Regions from separate parts of the Neobacillus sp. KR4-4 genome, predicted to be linked through region 2. Evidence: a T-box and tRNA genes for the amino acid it is inferred to sense, from the RefSeq annotation. Region 2 holds a T-box; the other holds one or more tRNA genes.
The links. A T-box is a leader RNA that pairs with one kind of tRNA and senses whether it is charged. The one in region 2 lies ahead of tyrS (tyrosine--tRNA ligase), so its partner is inferred to be a tRNA-Tyr.
Positions count from the first base shown of each region.

Region 1: it has a tRNA-Tyr gene. The T-box ahead of tyrS (tyrosine--tRNA ligase) is inferred to sense a tRNA for this amino acid. The anticodon was not compared.

Region 1 covers NZ_JBHHJU010000037.1:45,022-49,673, reverse strand. The annotation lists partial or broken rRNA gene ACE198_RS25450 (23S ribosomal RNA) at 1-97, shown strand, start outside; rRNA gene rrf (5S ribosomal RNA) at 175-291, shown strand; tRNA gene ACE198_RS25440 (tRNA-Glu) at 330-404, shown strand; tRNA gene ACE198_RS25435 (tRNA-Val) at 444-519, shown strand; tRNA gene ACE198_RS25430 (tRNA-Thr) at 541-616, shown strand; tRNA gene ACE198_RS25425 (tRNA-Lys) at 624-696, shown strand; tRNA gene ACE198_RS25420 (tRNA-Gly) at 712-786, shown strand; tRNA gene ACE198_RS25415 (tRNA-Leu) at 793-881, shown strand; tRNA gene ACE198_RS25410 (tRNA-Arg) at 903-976, shown strand; tRNA gene ACE198_RS25405 (tRNA-Pro) at 982-1,058, shown strand; tRNA gene ACE198_RS25400 (tRNA-Ala) at 1,076-1,148, shown strand; tRNA gene ACE198_RS25395 (tRNA-Ser) at 1,156-1,248, shown strand; tRNA gene ACE198_RS25390 (tRNA-Met) at 1,409-1,482, shown strand; tRNA gene ACE198_RS25385 (tRNA-Asp) at 1,518-1,594, shown strand; tRNA gene ACE198_RS25380 (tRNA-Phe) at 1,640-1,712, shown strand; tRNA gene ACE198_RS25375 (tRNA-Tyr) at 1,727-1,811, shown strand; tRNA gene ACE198_RS25370 (tRNA-His) at 1,817-1,892, shown strand; tRNA gene ACE198_RS25365 (tRNA-Cys) at 1,909-1,982, shown strand; tRNA gene ACE198_RS25360 (tRNA-Gly) at 1,994-2,067, shown strand; tRNA gene ACE198_RS25355 (tRNA-Ile) at 2,072-2,145, shown strand; tRNA gene ACE198_RS25350 (tRNA-Asn) at 2,157-2,231, shown strand; gene ACE198_RS25345 (sulfite exporter TauE/SafE family protein) at 2,666-3,430, opposite strand; gene ACE198_RS25340 (hypothetical protein) at 3,633-3,896, opposite strand; gene ACE198_RS25335 (sigma-70 family RNA polymerase sigma factor) at 4,394-4,652, opposite strand, start outside.
Region 2 covers NZ_JBHHJU010000048.1:4,686-9,337, forward strand. The annotation lists gene ACE198_RS27190 (cation:dicarboxylate symporter family transporter) at 1-472, shown strand, start outside; gene tyrS (tyrosine--tRNA ligase) at 590-1,843, opposite strand; T-box leader at 1,891-2,115, opposite strand; gene ACE198_RS27200 (transglycosylase domain-containing protein) at 2,260-4,652, shown strand, end outside.

The DNA of each region.
Region 1 (4,652 bases), on a different contig from region 2:
GTAAGAACCCTGAAAGATGATCAGGTTGATAGGTCAGAGGTGGAAGCGTGGTAACATGTGGAGCTGACTGATACTAATCGTTCGAGGACTTAACCAATTTTAAGGTGAACTCAAGTTTACAAAAACTTCTTCTGCATTATCTAGTTTTGAGGGAATGATTCCTCAATTTAATAGTCTGGCAGCAATGGCGAGAAGGTCACACCCGTTCCCATACCGAACACGGAAGTTAAGCTTCTCAGCGCCGATGGTAGTTGGGACACGCGTCCCTGTGAGAGTAGGACGTTGCCAGGCAAGCCCTATCGGGTTATTTTTTTGTCAAAATATAATCTGGCCCCTTGGTCAAGTGGTTAAGACACCTCCCTTTCACGGAGGTAACACGGGTTCGAATCCCGTAGGGGTCACCAAAGTTTTTTCACGATAGTGAAAAATAGTATCATTAATTTGGAGGATTAGCTCAGCTGGGAGAGCATCTGCCTTACAAGCAGAGGGTCGGCGGTTCGATCCCGTCATCCTCCACCATATCTATCTTTCAAAGATTATGCCGGGGTAGCTCAATTGGTAGAGCAACTGACTTGTAATCAGTAGGTTGGGGGTTCAAGTCCTCTCGCCGGCACCATTAGTACGAGCCATTAGCTCAGTTGGTAGAGCATCTGACTTTTAATCAGAGGGTCGAAGGTTCGAGTCCTTCATGGCTCACTTTTAAAATTAATTGCGGAAGTAGTTCAGTGGTAGAACACCACCTTGCCAAGGTGGGGGTCGCGGGTTCGAATCCCGTCTTCCGCTCCAACATAAGCCGGGGTGGCGGAACTGGCAGACGCACAGGACTTAAAATCCTGCGGTAGGTGACTACCGTACCGGTTCGATTCCGGTCCTCGGCACCATTAAGTGAATTAAATTCATTTGCGCCCTTAGCTCAGCTGGATAGAGTGTTTGACTACGAATCAAAAGGTCGGGAGTTCGAATCTCTCAGGGCGCATATAACGGGAAGTAGCTCAGCTTGGTAGAGCACTTGGTTTGGGACCAAGGGGTCGCAGGTTCGAATCCTGTCTTCCCGACCATTCTTTAATTTTATAACGGGGTCTTAGCTCAGCTGGGAGAGCGCCTGCTTTGCACGCAGGAGGTCAGGGGTTCGATCCCCCTAGACTCCACTTATTCGGAGGAATACCCAAGTTTGGCTGAAGGGATCGGTCTTGAAAACCGACAGGCGGGTCATACCGCGCGGGGGTTCGAATCCCTCTTCCTCCTCCATTATCTTTATATATTGTTGTCGCGGGGTGGAGCACGTTCGAATATGCTACTTCGAATAAATCTACAGCGCAACGATTGAGCCGCTGCTTGAATAAGCTTTCTGAAATCGGGGCGGTCGTTATACTAAGAGCATGTGAAAACTTCACTTTTTTATTATCGTCGCGGGGTGGAGCAGTCCGGTAGCTCGTCGGGCTCATAACCCGAAGGTCGCAGGTTCAAATCCTGTCCCCGCAATTAAGTTATTTTCAAGCTATGCTTGAAAATACTCTGGTCCGGTAGTTCAGTTGGTTAGAATGCCTGCCTGTCACGCAGGAGGTCGCGGGTTCGAGTCCCGTCCGGACCGCCATTTTTATCTTAGTAGTAAATCTACTGTTTTTATACATATTTTTTAGGCTCAGTAGCTCAGTCGGTAGAGCAAAGGACTGAAAATCCTTGTGTCGGCGGTTCGATTCCGTCCTGAGCCATTTTTCATTTATATGGAGGGGTAGCGAAGTGGCTAAACGCGGCGGACTGTAAATCCGCTCCCTCAGGGTTCGGCGGTTCGAATCCGTCCCCCTCCACCATTATGGCGGTTGTGGCGAAGTGGTTAACGCATCGGATTGTGGTTCCGACATTCGTGGGTTCGATTCCCATCAGCCGCCCCATTTGATCTAGTGTTTGGGCAGCATAGCCAAGTGGTAAGGCCGAGGTCTGCAAAACCTCTATCCCCGGTTCAAATCCGGGTGTTGCCTCCAAATTTTTATATGCGGGTGTAGTTTAGTGGTAAAACCTCAGCCTTCCAAGCTGATGTTGTGAGTTCGATTCTCATCACCCGCTCCAAATTGGGCCTATAGCTCAGCTGGTTAGAGCGCACGCCTGATAAGCGTGAGGTCGATGGTTCGAGTCCATTTAGGCCCACTATATATTATTCCGCAGTAGCTCAGTGGTAGAGCTATCGGCTGTTAACCGATCGGTCGTAGGTTCGAGTCCTACCTGCGGAGCCATTTTTTTTTAACTAATCAACTTTCATTTAATAACAACCACCTTTAAAAAGTAACCATTTTTTGAAGGTGGTTTTTTTATGCCTTTCTCTGTTATAACTGAATGTTGATTTTACTGTGTTTGAACAATAAGCGGAAAAATTCCGTTTAAATTGCGAAATACCCATATTTTTTCGATAATAAGGGAAGTTTTTCCGTCTAAATGATTCAAATCGTTGGATTTTGCCTTATTTAGAGCAGTTAAGCGGAATTTCTCCGCTTATATTGGCTTCATAAGCCTCCTCTATATACAATAAGCGGAATTTCTCCGCTTATATCAGCTTCGTAAGCTTCCTCTAAATACATTAGGTCGGAATTTCTTTCTCATACCTACACGAAACTCACTAATAAGTTCATATAAAAAAAGCCAGCATATTAGCTGACTTTTTCATGCAAAATTAGATTAACTTCAAACCACTTACAAAGATTAATACAGCAACTACGGTTCGCAGCGGTCTCGTTGGTACCTTTGCCGAAATGCTGCTGCCAATCAGTACTCCCGGAATCGAGCCCATAAGTAAATTCCCCACAAGCATATAGTTAACATTTCCATAACCGATATGAAGCATCCCTGCTACTGTAACCAAAAGAAACGCGTGAGTAATATCCGTACCAACCATCTCTGATGTTTTCATTCGATAAAGATAAATCATTGCCACAGCGAATAAAGAACCTGATCCTAAAGAAGTGAGTCCCACGATAAAGCCAAAAAGGCAGCCAATTAAAATGGTTAGTGTTTTCTTTTCACTCAAAGGCTTCATTTGCCAACGATTGGGTCTTAATTTTTTCTCTACAAACGTTCTGATAATGATAGCTAGTGAGACAAATATCAATATATAACCGAGGGAATGCCTAATAATCTGTTCTTGATTGTGGTAATACGCTTCAAAATAGTGAAGGGAGCCAATCGCAATGACTGCACTAGGGATACTTCCCATCGCTAAATACTTCACCATCTGAACATTCACTGTTTTTTGCCGCCAGTGTTGAACAAGTCCGAATAGCTTTGTGATTGAATTATAAACAAGGTCTGTACCGACAGCAATGGAAGGATTGACCCCAATTAAAATTAAGACCGGGGTTAACAATGCTGCTCCGCCGACTCCAGTCAACCCTACCAAAAAACCAACAAGTAAACCCATCAACGTAATCCCTATACTCATATCCGCACGCCCAATCAATTCCTAGTATTTATATAGGATTATATACATTTATGCGCGTCTTGTAAATAACTAACTGATTATTAGATTCTGATAATTATAACAATAGATTAGTAGATCACAGAATTGGTGATTGAATACAAGCATAAAAAAACTATGCTGTTCATTCAGCATAGTTTTAATAGTTATGATATGTAACGACTTCTTATGAAAATCCTCCGCCCATTATTAGCGCAACCCCTAATATAATGACTAAGAGTAAGGCGATATATCCGATTATACTAATAATCGTAATAATCCAACCGATTACCTTTCGATCTGTTTTAATTAAGTAAATCCCTAGGGCAATCGCACCAAAAATGAAACCGAGAATTCCCCAAAGGACGGGACTTTTACCATGCTTACGAGAATCGATAACTAAATAAATGGTGATTACTATATTTAAAAGCAATCCAAATGAACCTTCCAAAATACACTCCCCTTACGTTCAAAATTATATTCTAAAAATAAATTATACCAGAAAATTTTAACTAAATTGGAGACTTTTATTAAAAGAATGATCTTAGGGATTTTGTGTCATATTTCAACATTAGTAGAGCAGCTACACCGATTAATTTATGCTTCCTTGTTTTTAATATGCTGCTTATTCCTGGAAGTTGTTATTCTTCATAAAAATGGTTATTCAGCAATGACGGAATTTTGTAGAATAGAGGGATATTTCCTGCGGAATTTTTAAGCGAGGTTCGACAGACTTCACGTAGGTTTAGTTAGAGGAATTCGCTATTTTCAAGACCCTTGCCTGCTTCAATCAAACGATTGATTAGTTGAGAAATTTGGGGATGCTGGTGGAGGTTTGTCATGAATAAGAGCTGGACAAATGTAAGGACAAACCCAAAAGGCTTGTCCTTGGTAATAAGACCGAAACTAGGTAAAATTTTAAAAACAGGTAGGTAATGAACGAGCTCACTAATCCCTCACTATCTTTTTCAATTTTCCCCGAGCCCCGCTACGCCAACTTTTCACGGCTGAGGGGGAGACCTTTTCTAGTTCGGCGATTTCTCTGATTGATAGTTGATCACGGACGGTGTACAGCAGCCATTTCTGTTGGTTCGGAGTCAGTGTTTCACAGTAGGATAGCAGGATTTCTTTCTCTAATGGATCATCAGAAAAGGAATCTTCTACTAGGTCCCAAAATTGCTCATCCGGGTGTACATTTCGTTCATGA
Region 2 (4,652 bases):
CGAATTAATTTTAGGGTATTCCACCGCAAGTTCGGAAACCGTCCTTCCGAAAATCATGGAAAAAATGGAGCGAATCGGCTGTCCGAAAGGGATTACTTCATTCGTGATTCCGACTGGCTATTCCTTTAATCTCGATGGTTCAACCTTGTATCAGGCAATTGCAGCACTGTTCATCGCTCAAATGTATGGCATTCATATGAGCATTGGACAACAGATTACATTAGTCCTTATTTTAATGATTACCTCAAAAGGAATTGCAGGTGTCCCTGGTGTTTCAATTGTCGTCCTGCTTTCAACCTTAGGAAGTGTCGGTATTCCAGTCGAGGGCTTGGCGTTTATTTTAGGCGTAGACAGGCTGCTGGACATGGCCCGTACATGTGTAAACATTGTTGGTAACTCACTAGCTGCTATTGTTATCACTAAATGGGAAGGTCATGAAGTTAAAGAACACATCGAAGAACAGGCTGCCTAAGCTGTCATATGGGAACAGGCACAACTAGTGAATATAGCTGGTTGTGCCTGTTTAGTTTTTTGCAAGGATTCTGTGCCAGCCCAAAAAAAGGGCTTTGAACCCAAAGCCCTTCTCCTATTAGTATTTGATTAATGTGTACTTCTTCTTACCTCTTCTAACAATTGTAAATTGTCCTTCGATCCGATCGGTTTCTGCTAATACATAAGCGGTATCTGTGATTTTTTCGCCATTAACTGTGACGGCACCATTTGAAATGTCTTCCCGTGCTTGACGCTTGGATGGAGAAATTTTCGCCGCAACTAAAAGGTCGACCAAATTCTCCTCATTTTGTGAAGTATATGCTGGTACATCTTTAAAACCCTGCGCAATTTCCGTCGCTGAAAGACTGCTTACATCCCCACTAAATAATGCCTGAGAAATTTTGATTGCCTGCTGTAAGGAATCTTCTCCGTGGATCAAACGAGTCATTTCTTCTGCTAATACCTTTTGGGCCTTACGAAGATGAGGCTCTTCCTGAACAGCACTTTCTAATTGTTCAATTTCCTCGTGCGAAAGGAATGTGAAAATCTTTAAGTATTTAACAACATCGGCATCTGCGGTATTAATCCAGAACTGGTAGAACTCGTATGGCGTTGTTTTTTCAGGATCTAACCAAATCGCACCGCTTTCCGTTTTCCCAAACTTAGTACCGTCTGCTTTGGTCACAAGCGGAATCGTTAACCCATATGCCTTCGAGCCTTCTGGTTGAACTTTACGGATTAATTCCAACCCTGTAGTGATATTCCCCCACTGGTCACTTCCTCCGATTTGCAATTTACAGTTATGGTTCTCATACAAATGAAGGAAATCCATCGCTTGTAAAATGGTGTATGTGAATTCAGTGAATGAAATTCCTGTCTCAAGGCGATTGGCAATAGTGTCTTTTGCAAGCATATAATTCACGCCGATATGTTTACCAATATCACGCAAGAATGTAACGACATCCATAGAGCCTGCCCAATCATAGTTATTAACCATAATAGCCCCATTTTCGCCTGCAAATTCGAAAATAGATTCAAGCTGCTTCTTAATTCCCGCTACGTTATCTTGAACTGTTTCAAGAGTTTGCAGCTTTCGTTCTTCGCTTTTTCCACTTGGGTCACCAATTAATCCTGTTGCTCCGCCAACTAAGACAATCGGACGGTGTCCATGCTGTTGAAATCTTCTTAATGTTAAAAACGGCAGTAAATGGCCGATGTGCATACTATCTGCGGTTGGGTCGACACCGCAATACAAAGAAATTGGCTCCTTACTTAAGGTATCCTTTAACCCCTCTTCATCCGTTTGCTGGTAAATAATCCCTCTCCAAGTCAAATCTTGTAATAAATCCATAAATATTCCCTCCAATAATGTAAAAAAATAAAAACGCCCCTGCAAAATGCAGGGACGTAAATTTACGCGGTACCACCCAGCTTGAGGAATAGGAACATTCCTCCAACTCATAAAATTAACGGTTTAGACCGTTCTCCACTACTGTCAATCAATCTTCACAGAGAAAGCTCAAGGACGTAATTCATTCTTCTATATGTATCAGCTTGCACCACCGCTGACTCTCTACAAACAGGGATAGAAGAACTACAGTTGGTTCCCTTCATAGCTTTTTATTAAATTAATGTATAGCTTTTTTTACCATAATTATAGTTACTTGTCAAACACAACTGGAAATTTCAGATAATGTAGAACTTTGTCAGTTTTTATACCTTTGATATGCTATAATGTATGTGATTTTAGATGAGGTGATACTATAGATGGTTGAAAAATTACAAGCATGGCTCGAAAAATCAAAATCCGTACTGAACATATTTACCCATAGAAAAACGGTTAAAAGTGCAAGAATCACATATCAAGTCGTTTGGAATCTGTTTCTCCTTGTACTAACAGTAGTAATTCTGGGTGGATCATTTGCAACAGGTGTCGGTGCTGGTTATTTTGCCTCACTTGTTAAAGATGAACCTGTCCGATCCTATGACAGCATGAAAAAGGACATTTATAACTACACGGAAACATCTGAGTTATATTTTGCTGATAATAAATATCTTGGAAAACTCCGTACAGATTTAGAACGAGAAGAAGTAAAGCTAGAAGATGTATCCGATTATTTGGTGAACGCAGTTGTTGCGACTGAAGACGAATACTTCTACAAACATAAAGGTGTCGTACCAAAAGCCGTATTCCGGGCAGTCTTCCAAGAAGTGACAAACTCCGCGGTACAATCCGGCGGTAGTACCTTAACACAGCAATTAATTAAAAATCAAATTTTAACCAATGAAGTTTCATTTCAAAGAAAAGCGAGTGAAATATTACTTGCCCTTCGTTTAGAGAAATTTTTTGATAAAAAGGAAATTTTGGAAGCTTATCTAAACGTGTCTACGTTAGGAAGAAACTCGTCAGGACGAAATATTGCTGGTGTCCAAGCAGCGGCAAAAGGAATCTTTGGTAAAAAGGCAAGTGATTTAACACTACCACAAGCAGCCTTCATTGCAGGATTGCCTCAAAGCCCATTCGGATATACGCCTTTCACAAGAGAAGGGACGATAAAAGAACCAAAATATCTTGAACCAGGTCTTACAAGGATGCAAACAGTCCTAAAAAGAATGTTTGATGGTGGCTATATCACCCAAAAGCAGTATACAGAGGCCTCTGCCTATGATATTAAGAAGGATTTTATCAAACCTGTCGCAAATCCACTCGAAAAATATCCTTGGCTAACAGTCGAAATTGAAAAGCGTTCCACTGAAGTTTTAACTACCGTCTTAGCAAAAAATGATGGGATTTCAGAAAAAGAGTTAAAGAACGATGATAATCTCGCTTATAAATATCAAATTTTAGCCAGAAATGCTTTGCGTCAAAATGGATACAAGATTCATTCGACGATTGACAAAAAAATCTATGATGCTATGCAGAAGGTAAAGGATAATTATCAATATTACGGACCTGATAAACCTCAAGAAAAAAAGGATCCAGAAACTGGAGAGGTCAAAACGGTTATGGAACCTGCTGAGGTGGGAGCAGAGCTGATTGAAAACAAAACTGGAAAAATTATCAGTTTTGTGGCTGGAAGGAATTATGATGATCAACAGCTTAATCACGCAACCAATGCCATTAGACAAAACGGCTCCACAATGAAACCGCTTCTAGTGTATGCACCTGCGATTGAGTTAGGAAAAGCAGCTCCAGGCACACCGCTGCCTAACGTAGCATTAGCTTTAGCGCCCGGCAGAAGTGATCCATGGCCGCAAAACTATGACTATCGCTATAGCGGATTGGTTTCAGCACGATATGCTCTGGCGAAATCTTATAACGTTCCTGCTGTTAAACTATACAAGAGTATAGTCGAGCAGCGTCCTGCCAAGTATCTTGAAAAAATGGGATTTACCTCTTTACGAAAAGACGATTATACAAATCTAGCTACCTCGATTGGCTCGATGACAAATGGGGTAACAATTGAAGAAAATACCAATGCATTCAGCACCTTCGCTAACAATGGTAAATTTATTGATGCTTATATGATTGATAAAATTGTTGATAAAAATGGCAAGGTTATCTATCAGCATCAGGTAACACCCGTTAAAGTCTTTAAACCGCAAACAGCTTATTTAACCCTCGATATGATGCGAGACGTTGTTAAAATGGGAACGGCAGCAGGTGTTAGAAGCCAATTAAACTTTAGCAGCGACTGGGCAGGGAAAACAGGAACAGGAAATCAATATATTGACTCCTGGTTTGTTGCTTCAAACCCTAATGTCACCTTTGGTCTTTGGAGAGGATATGATACACCAAAATCGCTTCAGACATCTGGAATGTCTTATAGTGCACGGACCAATAACTTATGGGCAAAGTTAATGAACGCTGCCTATAAAATTAGGCCAGATTTAATTGATCCGGACAAGTCATTTAAAATGCCAAAAGGAATCGTGAAACGCTCCTATTGTGCTGTTTCAGGAATGCTTCCTTCTAAAGCTTGTTCAAAAGCAGGTTTAATCGAAAGTGATTACTTTAATGTCAATAATGTACCTACAAAAGTAGACGATAGCTTAATTGAAGCAAACTATGTCACTGTAGGTGACAAAAAATATTTAGCCTTAGACTCTACACCAAAAGAGTTTTCCCAATTTGGTCTCGTCTTAAATCCTGATTTTAT